DNA from 2 places in the Burkholderia cenocepacia genome. Region 1 is predicted to be linked to the other one. Evidence: riboswitches for the same ligand, from Rfam matches in the RefSeq annotation. Region 1 holds a riboswitch; the other holds the start of a gene.
The links. A riboswitch is a leader RNA that binds a small molecule or an ion and turns the genes downstream of it on or off. The one in region 1 is predicted to bind cobalamin.
Positions count from the first base shown of each region.

Region 1 (5,405 bases):
TCCTTCCCTGCCCCGGCGGCCGAGTTCGACGACGAACTGCCCGCGGTCGAAGTACGCAGCCGCCGTCATCCGAACGATCCGCGCGTCGAGAGCGTGAGTACGGCGACGCGCACCGCGAGCGATCCGCGCGACGTACCGCAAACCATCGACAGCGTCCCGGTAGAGGAAACGCTGTCCTATGGCGGCCGCACGCTGGCCGACGCGTTGGCCGGCGTGCCCGGTGTGTCCAATACGTCGGACACGCGCTTCGATGCGTTCCGCATTCGCGGCTTTTCCGCCGCGGGCGACCTGCTGCTCGACGGCATGCGCGACGATGCGCAATACGTGCGCAGTCTCGGCAACATCGAACGCGTCGAAGTGCTGAAGGGGCCGGCTGCCGCGCTGTACGGGCGCGGCAGCGGCGGCGGCGTCATCAACCGGATCACCAAGCAGCCGTTGCCGGAAAACTTCGGGCATGTGTCGGCAGCGACCGGCAGCTATGGACGGCTCGGCGCGTCGGTCGATCTCAACCGCATGCTGTCGAGCGCATGGAGCGTGCGGTTCAATGCCGGACGCGAACACGCAGGCAGCTTCCGCGACCACGTCGACGGCACGCGCCAGTACGTCGCGCCGTCAATCAAATGGCGGGACGCGCGGCGAAGCTGGCTGCTGCAGTTCGAATACGACGCGTACCGGCGCGTGCCCGATCGCGGCATGCCGGCGCCGGTCGCCGCGGTCGACGCGGCCGGCAAGCCGTTCGCGTTCTCGCTGCCGTCCGCGCCACGCGCGACCTTCTTCGGCGCGGCGGGCCGCGACACGATCCGCGACGAGAACATGAACTGGCGCTCGGTCTTCACGCACGCGCTCGACGGCGACTGGGAATTGCGCCATACGCTCGGGGTGCTGAATTTACGCAGCACCTTCGACAATACCTACGTCACGCAAAGCTACGTCGCGAAGCCGCGCGACTACCGGCGCGTGCAGCGGGCGCGCTACCTGCAGGACATGACGCATCTCAACGTGCAGACCGGTGTCGAACTGGGCGGCAAGGTCGCGACCGGTCCGGCGCTGCATCACCTGCTGTTCGGCATCGAATACGGCTGGCAGAAACGCACGCCGACGCTCTGGCAGGCCGACGCGGCGCCGATTCCGGTGACCGGGCCGGATCGCTTCGCCTTGGTCGGCTCGACGCCGCGCCCGTACGCGATGAACCGCCACCGCGTCAGCGACTACGCGATCTTCGCGCAGGATCGCGTCGACCTCGGGCGAGCGTGGAAACTCCTCGGCGGCCTGCGCGGGGAACGTTTCGACGTCGATTCGACCAACGCGCTGAACGGCCTGCATGCACGGCGCACGACGGCGGCATGGAGCCCGCGGCTCGGCGTCGTGTGGTCGCCGGTCGGCGCGCACAGCCTGTATGCGTCGTACAGCAAGAACTTCGCGCCGGTCGGTGGCGACCTGATCGGCATCACGCCCGATGCGCGCGGCAACGCCAACGATCTCGGCCCGCAATACACGCGCCAATACGAGATCGGCGTGAAAAGCGACTGGCGCGCCGGCGCGCTGAGCACGACGCTCGCGCTGTTTCAGCTCGACCTGTACAACCGCCGCATCGCCGATCCGGTTCGCCCGGGCTTTTTCGACCTCACCGGCCTCGAGCGCAATCGCGGCCTGGAACTGGGCGTCGCCGGCCGGCTCGCGGGCAACTGGTTCGTCCGCGGCGGCATCGGCTGGCAACATGCGCGGGTGGTCGACGCCGAACCGAAGTACGCAGGCAAGCGCTCGGCGGGCGTGTCGGCGTCGAACGGCAGCCTGTTCGTCAGCCATGCGCCGCTACGCGGTTTTTTCGCGGAACTCGGGGTGGTGTACGAAGGCGCGCGTTACGCCGATCGCGACAACCTGCTCGAACTGCCCGCGTACGTTCGCTGGGACGGCAAGGCCGGCTATCGCACGCGCGACTTCGAGGTGACGCTGGCGGCCGTCAACCTGACCGATCGCGATTACTACGCGAATGCGACGGGCCTCGCGCAGATCATGCCCGGTACGCCACGCACGTTCACGCTGACGGCGGCATACAAGTTCTGACCTCGCGGGTAGCGCCGACACCCCGCGCAGCCGGCCCGCCGGGCGGCTTGCGGGTTGCACGCCTGTGCTATCGTATGCGCCGCGTTCGGTGCTCGCATGCGCATTCCGCGCATGCAGTTAAACGGGAAACAGGAGGCGGATCGCCGCCCGGCCTGTGCTGTCCCCGCAACGGTACGCCGCCCGCGCAACGCACTTCCCCGCGCTGCGCCCAGGCCGCCCGCGATGCCACTGCCCTTCGACCGGGCGGGAAGGCTGCGGCCTGGCAAGCGGCCAGCCCGGATACCGGCCGACGCAAGGGGCGAGCGCGCTGCTCGCCGAACGCCCGATCCGCGGGGGACGGATGGGGTGCGCATTCCACCCGCGCTCGCGCGGGTTTCGCCCGATCCGCCATGCACTGCCTGTCCGCCGGCCGCCGATGTGCCGCCCGCCTTCCCTGTTCCACTGTTTCGACACGGTGCGCGCCGTGCCGCGCACGATGAGCCGCGCCTGGCTCGTCGGCGCCGGCCCCGGCGACGCCGACCTGTTGACCCTCAGGGCCGTGCGCGCGATCGGCACGGCCGACGTGCTGCTCGTCGACGATCTCGTGAACCCCGACGTGCTGCGCCATGCACGCGCCGATGCGCTGATCGAGCACGTCGGCAAGCGTGGCGGCCATGCGTCGACGCCGCAGGAGGCGATCGTCGCCGCGATGCTCGCGCACCTGCGCGCGGGCCGCAGCGTCGCGCGGCTCAAGGGCGGCGATCCGTTCGTGTTCGGCCGCGGCGGCGAGGAACTGGTCGCGCTCGGCGCGGCGGGCTTTCCGGTGGAAGTCGTCAACGGCATCACCGCGGGCATCGCCGCGCCGGCCGCGCTCGGCATCCCGGTCACGCACCGCGGCGACGCGCAGGGCGTGATCTTCGTCACGGGCCACGGCGCGGGGGCCGACGAGCCGGACTGGCGCGCGCTCGCAGCCACCCGCATGACGATCGTGATCTACATGGGCATCCGCCGGCTCGACGCGATTGCCGCGGCGCTGCGCGATGGCGGCCTGCCCGACGACACGCCGTGCGCGGCGATCGAGAACGCCACGCGAGCCGGACAGCGCCACGTACTCGCGACGCTCGATACGCTCGTCGCGCGCGTCGGCGAGGCCCATATCGGTTCGCCGGCGATCGTCGTGATCGGCCGCGTCGCGGCGCTCGCCGACGATCCGGCGGTGCGCGCGGCGCTCGGCGGCCACGCATGATGCGCGTCGCGCTCGGTGTCGGCTTCCGCGCGGGCGTCACGGCCGCGCAACTCGATGCCGCGATCCGCGCCGCGCTCGCGCGCTACCCGGCCGCCGAACCGGCGCTCGTCGCGACGCTCGCCGACAAGGCATGCGCCCGTGCGCTGCGCACGCTATGCGCGCGCCGTGGCTGGCCGCTCGTCGCGTTCGAGGCGGCGCAACTCGCGAGCCGTCCGGAACTGGCCGCGAGCGGCCCGTCCGACGCCGCGCTGGCCCGCTTCGGCGTCGCGGGCGTGGCCGAGCCATGCGCGCAACTCGCCGCGCCGCACGGTCGGCTGCTCGGCGCCAAATCCATGCTGGGCGGCGTGACGGTCGCGCTCGCCGGCCCGCTCTGAACCCAATGTTTCGCTTTCGACAGGACGATTCCCGATGAAGACCGATTCCGAATCCCATCAGCGGATGGCCGAACGCCGCCGCGCCGGCCACGAGAAGAAGCAGGCCGCGGCCACTCAGGAAAAAGGCCTGCTGATCGTCCATACCGGCAACGGCAAGGGCAAGAGCACGGCCGCGTTCGGGATGGCCGTGCGCGTGCTCGGCCACGGCATGCGGCTCGGTGTCGTGCAGTTCATCAAGGGGGCGCTGCATACGTCCGAGCGCGACTTTCTCGGCGCGGTCGCGGAATGCGATTTCGTGACGATGGGCGACGGCTATACGTGGAACACGCAGAACCGCGACGCCGACATCGCGACCGCGCGCAAGGGCTGGGACGAGGCGCGCCGGATGATCGACAGCGGCGACTACCGGATGGTGATCCTCGACGAGCTGAACACCGTGCTGAAGTACGAATACCTGCCGCTCGACGAAGTGCTCGCGACGCTCGTCGCGCGTCCGGAGTCGGTGCACGTCGTCGTCACCGGGCGGCATGCGCCCGATGCGCTGATCGATGCGGCCGATCTCGTCACCGAAATGCGGCTCGTCAAGCATCCGTACAAGGAGCAAGGCGTGAAGGCGCAGCGCGGCGTGGAGTTCTGAGCATGCCGGCCTGCCCCGCGCTGTTCGTCAGCGCGCCCGCGTCCGGCCAGGGCAAGACGTCGGTGACGGCCGGCCTCGCGCGGCTGCACCGGCGGCTCGGCCGCCGCGTGCGCGTGTTCAAGACCGGGCCCGATTTTCTCGATCCGATGCTGCTCGAACGCGCGAGCGGCGCACCCGTGCATGCGCTCGACCTCGGGATGGTCGGCGGGGCCGGTTGCCGTGCGCTGCTCGCCGAAGCCGCGCGCGACGCGGACCTGATCCTGATCGAAGGCGTGATGGGCTTGTTCGACGGCACACCGAGCAGCGCCGATCTCGCGGCCGCGTTCGGCGTGCCGGTCGTCGCGGTGATTTCGGCGAAGGCGATGGCGCAGACGTTCGCGGCGATCGCGTTCGGGCTCGCGCGGTTTCGGCCGGGGCTGCCGTTTCACGGCGTGCTGGCCAACCGCGTCGGCTCGGCTCGGCACGCGGAGTTGCTGCAACAGGCGTTGCCCGACGACCTGCGCTGGCTCGGCCACGTGCCGGCCGATGCGGGTATCGCGCTGCCGGAACGGCATCTCGGCCTGCATCAGCCGGCCGATATCGATGATCTCGACGCGCGGCTCGATCGTGCGGCCGATGTGCTCGCGCAAACCGCGCTCGCCGAATTGCCGCCTGCCGTCGCGTTCGCGGAACCGGACGTTGCGGCGCCGCTGCCGCGCGCGCTCGCCGGCAAGCGGATCGCGGTAGCGCGCGATGCGGCGTTTTCGTTCATCTATCCGGCGAACCTTGTGCTGCTCGATGCGCTCGGTGCGGTGCTGCGGTTCTTCTCGCCGCTTGCCGACGAACCCGTGCCTGACGATTGCGACGCGCTGTTTTTGCCGGGCGGCTATCCGGAACTGCATGCGGCGACGCTGGCCGCGAATGCCACGACCGCACGGACGATTCGCGCGCATGCGGCAGCCGGCCGGCCGATCGTCGCGGAATGCGGGGGATGGTGTATCTGTGCGAATCGCTGACCGACGTGGATGGGTCGACGACGCCGATGCTTGGCCTGCTTCGGGGCCATGCGACGATGCAGCGCCGGTTCGCGGCGCTCGGCATGCAGCAGTTCGATACGCGCACCGGG
Region 1 covers NZ_CP060039.1:2,392,233-2,397,637, reverse strand. Annotated here, with positions in the region: gene SY91_RS11420 (TonB-dependent siderophore receptor) at 1-2,064, shown strand, start outside; cobalamin riboswitch at 2,134-2,370, shown strand; gene cobA (uroporphyrinogen-III C-methyltransferase) at 2,480-3,289, shown strand; gene SY91_RS11410 (cobalamin biosynthesis protein) at 3,286-3,663, shown strand; gene cobO (cob(I)yrinic acid a,c-diamide adenosyltransferase) at 3,698-4,300, shown strand; partial or broken gene SY91_RS11400 (cobyrinate a,c-diamide synthase) at 4,303-5,405, shown strand, end outside.

Region 2 (8,771 bases), 880 kb from region 1:
GACGCGTGCAGGCGTACCCGCCCCGCGCCAGCGGCCAGCGCCGTCATCGCTTCTTCACGCGTCATCGCCGGCTCCGTCGCGAAGTTGCGCGTGCCGCGCGCGACCGGCAGCGACACCAGCCGGTCCGACAGCGGCAGCGGCGACGCGACGCCCGCATCGACGATCTCGAGCGTGCTCTGCGCGACGCCCGAAAACGCATTGATCGCCGCACCGCCGGCCAGGAAGTTCGCGACCATCTGGGCGGTCACCGCCTGCGGATAAGGACTGACGCCTTCGGCCGCGATCCCGTGGTCGCCCGCGAACACGATCGTCACCGGACGCTGCACGACCGGTCGCTCGCTTAGCTGGATCAGGCCGATCTGCAGCGCGAGCGCCTCGAGCTGGCCGAGGCTACCCGGTGGCTTGGTCTTGTGGTCGATCACCTGTTGGAGGCGCTTGCGCAGCGCGTCGTCGAGCGGCGCGATCGCGGGCGGGAATGGGGTGGGAGTCGTCATCGAGGAGCCGGGTCGTGGGCGCGGCTGGCGCCGCGCATCGAAAAAATCGGAACAGGAAAGGTCATTGTCGCGCAGGCCATGCCGGCAGCAGCGCATCGCGGCCATTCTCGCGGATCAGCACGAGCGGATAGCCGAACGCGTCGCTCGCGCGCTCGGGCGTCAATACATCGTGCACGAGGCCGGCCGACGCATGGCCACGGCCGTCGAGCAATAGCGCATGTGTCGCGAAGCGCCGCGCGAGATTCAGGTCGTGACACGAAAACAATATCGTGCGCGGGGCTGCCGCGAGCCAGGCGGCCAGCGCAGTGAGGCAATCGATCTGGTGATGCAGGTCGAGATGCGCGAGCGGTTCGTCGAGCAGCATCAGCGGTGCATCCTGACACAGCGTCGCGGCCAGCGCGACTCGCTGCCGCTCGCCGCCCGACAGCGACATCACGTCGCGCGACGCGAGCGGGCTCAGGTCGAACGTCGCGAGCGCAGCGCGCGCGGCCGCGCGGTCGTCGTCGCGCTCCCAGCCCCAGCCGCCGAGATACGGAAAGCGGTTGAGCAGCACCGTGTCGAACACGGTCGCGCTGAACGCATCGTGCAATTGCTGCGGCATCAGCGCGCGGCGCCGCGCGAGTGGCTCGGGGCGCCACGCGGCAAGCGGCCGGCCGTCGATCTCGACGTGTCCGCCGGCCGGCGGCTGCAATCCCGCGAGCGTGGCGAGCAGCGTCGTCTTGCCCGCACCGTTCGGCCCGGCGACGCACCAGATCTCGCCAGGGCCGAACGCCTGCGTGAAGCGGTCGAGCAACGTGCGCGCGCCGGCCTTCAGCGTCAGGTCGACGGCCCTGTAGTGCAGGTCGCCGGCGGCGGCGTTCAGTGCGGGGCCCGTCATCGCATCGGCCTCCTCAGCAACATCCACAGGAACACCGGCACGCCGATCAACGCGGTCATCACGCCGACCGGCAATTGCGCGGGTGCGATCGCGGTACGCGCGAGGAGGTCGGCCGCCATCACGCCGCCGCCGCCCGCGAGCATCGCGGCCGGCAGCAGCATCCGCTGGTCGTTGCCGAACGCGAGCCGCAATGCATGCGGCACGACGAGGCCGACGAAGCCGATCGTGCCAGCCGTCGTCACCGCGGCCGCGGCGGCCAGCGACGCGACGAGATAGATCCGCACGCGCAACCGCGCGACCGGCACGCCGAGCGCGAGCGCGGTCGCATCGCCGCGCAGCAGCACGTTCAGTTGCGGCGCGACCGGCAGCGCGACGCCTGCGCTCAGCAGCAGCGCGCCCCACGCGAACCACGGCGCCGTCGCGCCGTTCAGGTCGCCCGTCAGCCAGAAGATGATGCCGCGCAGCCGCGCGTCGGGCGCGAGTGACAGCAACAGCGTGACGAACGCGCCCCACCCCGCCGCGATCACGACGCCGGTGAGCAGCAGCCGCGGCGACGCGTCGCGCGATTCGCCCCGCCACAGCTCGCGCCGCGCGAGACCGAGCACCAGCGCGACCGATACGAGCGAACCGGCGAACGCGGATGCGTCGACGAGCCACCATGCGCCGCCCGCGATCATCGCGACGAGCGCGAAGCCGGCCGCGCCGCCGGACACGCCCAGCACGTACGGCTCCGCGAGCGGATTGCGCAGCAGCACCTGCAACAACGCGCCGGCCAGCGCGAGCAGCGCGCCGCACGCGAAACCCGCGAGCGCGCGCGGCAGGCGCAGCGTCCGGACGATGTCGGCAAACAGGGTGTCGCCGCCGTGCGGCACGAGGGATGCGAGCGCCTGCCACGGCGACATCGGCACGCTGCCGATCGACAGCGACGCGACGAACAGCAGCGAGACCAACGCGGCCAGCGCGGCCCAGATGACGGTGGCGCGTGCGGCGCTCATGCCGCGCACGGCCGCGCGCACGACGCGCGGCGCATCCGCTTGCGGCAGCCGGCCGGGCGCGACAGGGGCGCGGGGCGGACGATTGGGGTCGGCATCGAAGAACGTTCCGTGAAACATTGCGCGCCCTGCTTCCCCGCAGGTCGCGCGTCATGAAGCCCGTGCGGGCTCCCCGTCTCGGCCGGTATCCGGGCTGGCGGCGGACCGGCTCGCCTTCCCGCGCGATGACGCGCAGTGGCCCGCGCCCGCATGCGACCTGCACGCGAAACGCACCCGAGCCGGCCTGCGTCACACGACGCAGCCGCTTACCGTTGCGGGGGCAGCGCAGGTTGGCACGCTCGCGGAGCCGCACCCTGCTTCCCGTTTAACCGCGCGTCCTGCGCGCGAGCACCGAGGCGGCGCCAGTTTAGGAGGCGGTCGCGCGAGCGTCAAGGAAGCGTCCGGAGCGGCGCGGGACACGCCTATTCGCGGCAAGAAGCCGGGGTGTTACGACTGGAAACGTTACAGATGTCGGATTGCGCGTTATTCCGCGCTAAAATGCTGGGTCTTTAGAGGACGCAGCAAATGCTCAACGAACTCGAAACCCTATCTCAAAATATTGGCCGTCTGATTTCGCTGAACAAGCGCTATCACTCGGAACGGCTCGCGCTCGAGGAGCAGGTCGCGCAATTGCGCGCGGAAGCGGACACGGTCCGCGCGGAACTCGCGCAGCTGCGCGACGAACGCAATGCGCTCGCGGCCGAGCGCGACACACTGTCGGCGAAGATCGACGACGCCCAGGTGAAACTGAACGCGATTCTCGAAAAGCTGCCGCGCTCGAAGAGCGCGGAGCAAGCCGACAACCAGCTCGACCTGCTCGATGCGCAGGCGCGCACGGATGGCGATGACGCGGCCAGCCACGGAGAACATGCATGAGCACCAAGCAGATCGAAGTCTCGATTCTCGGTCAGCCCTATCGACTCGCCTGTTCGGCCGAGACCGAAGCGGCGCTGCTCGAAGCGGTCGCGCGCGTCGACGCCGAGATGTCGAAAATCCGCTCGAACAGCTCGGTGCGCGGCACCGACCGCATCGCGGTGATGGCGGCGCTGTCGCTTGCATCGGAATTGCTGCGACTGCAAACGAGCGTGCGGCACGGTGAAGCATTTCCGGCCGAGGAAATCCGTCGTACAATGCACCAGATGAACGAACAGCTCGGCGCGGTGCTCGCACAGCACGAGACGCAGTAACGTTTCAAACGATACGTCGATTCCGCTTGATCTCGACGATCAACGGTGGTCAAATTGGCGCATCGAATCACAGTTCAGTCAGCTTCCCTGCCTGGTTCGCCAAGGTCATATATTCCTTGAACCAATGCCATGTGCACGGTTGCGGAAATTTGTAGCACGGGCGCGCGCGTCACTCTGTCTGATGTACCCGAAGTGCTGCTAACTGCGACCAATTCTGAACCTCAGGTTCAGGATGCCGGCCTAGCGGCCAAGGCGGGGGCCTATCCAACGGCATCGGGAAAGTCCCGGTGCCGTTTTCTTTTGTAGCGGCCTTTTTCTGCGTCGATCACGACCATGCAATACTGGCTGATGAAGTCCGAACCGGACGAAGCGAGCATCGACGATCTCGCCAACGCACCGCAGCGCTCGCTGCCGTGGACCGGCGTGCGCAACTATCAGGCGCGCAATTTCATGCGCGACACGATGAAGATCGGCGACGGCGTGCTGTTCTATCACTCCAGCTGCCCCGAGCCGGGCATCGCGGGCCTCGCCGAAGTATCGTCGACGCCCTACCCCGATCCCACGCAGTTCGATCCGAAAAGCCCCTATTACGACCCGAAATCGACGCAGGAAGCGCCACGCTGGCTGCTCGTCGACGTGCGCTTCGTGAAGAAGTCGCCGCTCGTGCCGCTCGCCGCGCTGCGCGAGCACGACGAGCTCGCCGACATGCGCGTGCTCGCGCGCGGCAACCGGCTGTCGATCACGCCCGTCACGCGGGCGGAATGGCGATTCATCACCGAAAAGTTGATGAAGTAGGCGCGCGCCAAACGTCAAATCCGGTCAGTACGCGTTGCCGCAACGGAACTCGCGGAGCATTCGCGCAGCCTAAGCAACCGCTGTCGGCCAATCGGGCCGGCTGTCGTTTTTTCGTCGCGCGGTACGCCCGCGTCGCGCACGCGTGATCCGCGTGCGCGCCCTCGCACAAGGAGTCCAACAATGACCAAGAAATCCGCACTCGCGCTGTCGCTCGCCCTCGCCGCCGCCGTTCCCGTCGCGCTGACGCTCGCATCGCCCGCCGCGCACGCGCAGGCGGCGAACCCGCACTTTCCGGAGCCGGCGGGCGTGCTGTCGCTGTCGTCGCAGGCCAGTGCCGACGTGCCGCAGGACATCATCCACATCACGCTGTTCTACGAGCAGCAGGCCAAGGACCCGGGCAGCCTCACCGCGCAGTTGAACCAGCGCGCGGACGCGGCGCTGTCGCAGGCGAAGGGCGTGTCGGGCGTCACCGCGCACACGGGCGCGTTCTCCGTGTATCCGAGCACCGATCGCGACGGCAAGATCTCCGCATGGCGCGGCCGCACCGAGGTCGCGCTCGAGTCGCGCGATTTCGCCGCGGCGTCGAAGCTGGCGGGCCAGTTGTCGAACCTGATGCAGGTCGCAAACGTCGAATTCTCGCTGTCGCCGGAAGCGCAGCGCACGGCCGAGCAGAAGCTCACGACCGAGGCGATCAAGTCGTTCCGCGCCCGCGCGGACGAAGCCGCGAAGGCGTTCGGCTACAGCAGCTACACGATCCGCGACGTGAACGTCGGCAGCGGCCGCAACGTGCAGCCGTACACGCGCATGATGGCGATGGCCGCGGCGCCGATGGACAGCGCGAAGATGAGCGCGCCGATCGCGGTCGAAGGCGGCAAGGCCACCGTATCGGTCACCGTCAACGGCTCGGTGCAGATGAAGTAACGCGCATCGCGCAGTCGTCGGAAACGAAAAACGCCGGCCCGAGGGCCGGCGTTTTCATGTGCATCGGGGTGACCGCTGCGCGCGCCAGGCGCGCGTGCATCGATACTGCGTCATGCGGCCACCTCATGCAGCCACCTCATGTAGCCATTTCAAGCAGCCGCATTCACATTCGCCGCGCGGCGGCGATACGCCCAGATCATCATCGCGATACCGGCGAGGATCATCGGCAGCGACAGCCACTGCCCCATCGACAGGCCGAGTGCGAGCAGGCCGAGGAAGTCGTCGGGCTCGCGCGCGAACTCGACCGTGAAACGCGCGAGGCCATAGCCGATCAGGAACAGCGCGGATATCGCACCCATCGGCCGCGGCTTGCGCGCGAACAGGAACAGCACGAAGAACAGCGCGATACCTTCGAGCGCGATTTCATAGAGCTGAGAAGGATGGCGCGGCAGCATCTGGTATTGCATGAACACGTCCGCGAGATGCCACTTCTCGACGAGTTCCGGATGTTTCGGCAGCCATGCCGCATCGTCGCGCATCGCGCCCGGGAACAGCATCGCCCACGGCGCCGTCGGATCGGTCACGCGGCCCCACAGTTCGCCGTTGATGAAGTTGCCGAGCCGCCCGGCCGCGAGCCCCAACGGCACCATCGGCGCGACGAAATCGGTGACCTGCAGCCAGTGCCGCCTGCGCTGCCACGCGAACAGCATCATCGCGAGCGTCACGCCGAGGAAGCCGCCGTGAAACGACATGCCGCCTTCCCACACCTTGAACACGTCGAGCGGATGCGAGAAATAGAAATCGGCCTTGTAGAACAGCACGTAGCCGAGCCGGCCGCCGAGCACCGTGCCGAGCACGCCGTAGAACATCATGTCGTCGATGTCCTTCGCGGTCCAGCCCTGCGCCGCGACGTACGGCAGCTTCAGGCGGATCCGGCCGACGACGATCGCCGCGATGAAGCCGACGAGATACATGAGGCCATACCAGCGCACGGCCAGCGGCCCGAGATGGATCGCAACGGGGTCGAAATTCGGGTGAATGATCATGGGTTAGCGAAGAAGTTTTCGAATACGGTACGGCCGTCGCACATGTGCGGCACCGCGCGTTGGACGGGGCGCGCGCGCCATCGTTCACGTCACGCGGCAAGACCTTGCGCGCGCACGACGTCGATGAAGCCGGCGAGCACGGGGCTCACGTCGCCGGTGCGCCACACGAGGCCCGTCTCGACGACCGGCGCAGGGCCGGCGAGCGGCCGGTAGACCACGCCGGTGCGCCGCAGGTTACGCAGCGATTGCGGCACCAGTGCGACGCCCATGCCGGCCGACACGAGGCTGACGATCGTCTGCATCTGGATCGCCTCCTGGCCGATGTGCGGAGTTTCCCCCGCCGCGCCGTAGCAGCCCGTAATGATGTCATAAAAGCCGGGCGCCAAACGACGCGGGAAGATCACGAGCGGCAACGCGGCGACCTCGGCGAGCTGCACGGGCGCGTCCTCCGGCGCATCGGATGCCCCGGCCGGCATCGCGACCACCAGCGGTTCGCGCACGACGGGCAGGTACGACAATCCGGCCGCGTGACGCGGCGGTACGGGCGGAATGACGAGCCCGGCATCGATGCGCCCGGCGACGAGTTCGTCGATCTGCACGTCGCTCGTCGCTTCCGCAAGTTGCAGCCGCACCTGCGGATAGCGCGCGCCGAACGCATGCAGCAACGACGGCAAGAGCCCGTAGTCGGCGGTCGACACGAACGCGAGCGACAGCGAGCCGGCCTCGCCGCGTGCGAGCCGCCGCGCGAGCGGCGGCAGCGCGTCGGCCGACGCCAGCAGCCGGCGCACGTCCGGCAGCAGCGCCGCGCCGACCGCCGTCAGCGCCACCGAGCGCTTGGTGCGCACGAACAGCGCGACCCCCAACGCGTCCTCCAGCGCGCGAATCGCCTGCGACAGCGGCGGCTGCGTCATCGACAGGCGCTCGGCCGCGCGCCCGAAATGGCGCTCATCGGCGACGGTGACGAAATAGCGCCACTGGCGCAGGTCGGGGGTAGGATCGGCCATGCTCGACTCATTCGCAAAACGACTTAATAAGCGACAAATAATATATTGGACATCCCAGAACGGAAACTCCATGCTTGGTTGATCCACCCGGCGCACCGGTCGCGCCGGCGTCGCCAAAACAACGATGGAGCTCCCCATGTCGTACAACCGCCGCTCTAAGAACATCACGCAAGGCGTGGCCCGTTCGCCGAACCGCTCGATGTATTACGCCCTCGGCTACCAGAAGGACGATTTCGATAAACCGATGGTCGGTATCGCGAACGGCCACTCGACGATCACGCCGTGCAATTCCGGCCTGCAGCGCCTGTCGGACGCGGCCGTGGATGCCGTGAAGGCGGCCGGCGCGAACCCGCAGATCTTCGGCACGCCGACGATTTCGGACGGCATGTCGATGGGCACCGAAGGGATGAAGTACTCGCTCGTGTCGCGCGAAGTGATCGCCGACTGCATCGAGACCTGCGTGCAGGGCCAGTGGATGGACGGCGTGGTGGTGGTCGGCGGCTGCGACAAGAACATGCCCGGCGGCATGATCGCGCTCGCACGCCTCAACGTGCCGGGCATCTACGTGTACGGCGGCACGATCCGCCCGGGCAACTGGAAGGGCCGCGACCTGACGATCGTGTCGTCGTTCGAGGCCGTCGGCGAATTCACCGCAGGCCGGATGTCGCAGGAAGACTTCGAAGGCGTCGAGAAGAACGCGTGCCCGACGTCGGGTTCGTGCGGCGGCATGTACACCGCGAACACGATGAGTTCGTCGTTCGAGGCGCTCGGGATGTCGCTGCTGTATTCGTCGACGATGGCGAACCCCGACCAGGAAAAAGTCGATTCGGCCGCCGAATCGGCACGCGTGCTGGTCGAGGCGGTGAAGCGCGACCTGAAGCCGCGCGACATCATCACGAAGGAATCCATCGAGAACGCGGTGTCGGTGATCATGGCGACCGGCGGCTCGACCAATGCGGTGCTGCACTATCTCGCGATCGCGCACGCGGCCGAAGTCGACTGGACGATCGACGACTTCGAGCGCGTTCGCAAGCGCGTGCCGGTGATCTGCGACCTGAAGCCGTCGGGACAATACGTCGCGACCGACCTGCACCGGGCCGGCGGGATTCCGCAGGTGCTGAAGATCCTGCTCGATGCAGGGCTGCTGCACGGCGACTGCATGACGATCACCGGCCGCACGATCGCCGACGAGCTGAAGGACGTGCCGGCCGTGCCGCGCGCGGACCAGCATGTGATCTTCCCGATCGACCGCGCACTGTACAAGGAAGGCCACCTCGCGATCCTGAAGGGCAATCTCGCGGAAGACGGCGCGGTCGCGAAGATCACCGGCCTGAAGAACCCGGTGATCACGGGCCCGGCGCGCGTGTTCGACGACGAACAGAGCGCGATGGACGCGATCCTCGGCGACCGGATTCG
Region 2 covers NZ_CP060039.1:3,266,835-3,275,605, forward strand. Annotated here, with positions in the region: gene cobT (nicotinate-nucleotide--dimethylbenzimidazole phosphoribosyltransferase) at 1-494, opposite strand, end outside; gene SY91_RS15435 (ABC transporter ATP-binding protein) at 556-1,371, opposite strand; gene SY91_RS15440 (FecCD family ABC transporter permease) at 1,368-2,483, opposite strand; cobalamin riboswitch at 2,525-2,773, opposite strand; gene SY91_RS15445 (ATPase) at 2,928-3,278, shown strand; gene SY91_RS15450 (cell division protein ZapA) at 3,275-3,589, shown strand; RNA gene ssrS (6S RNA) at 3,671-3,852, shown strand; gene SY91_RS15460 (EVE domain-containing protein) at 3,923-4,384, shown strand; gene SY91_RS15465 (SIMPL domain-containing protein) at 4,565-5,305, shown strand; gene lgt (prolipoprotein diacylglyceryl transferase) at 5,455-6,351, opposite strand; gene SY91_RS15475 (LysR substrate-binding domain-containing protein) at 6,441-7,355, opposite strand; partial or broken gene ilvD (dihydroxy-acid dehydratase) at 7,492-8,771, shown strand, end outside.
Region 2: another riboswitch for cobalamin. It lies ahead of SY91_RS15440 (FecCD family ABC transporter permease); the one in region 1 lies ahead of cobA (uroporphyrinogen-III C-methyltransferase).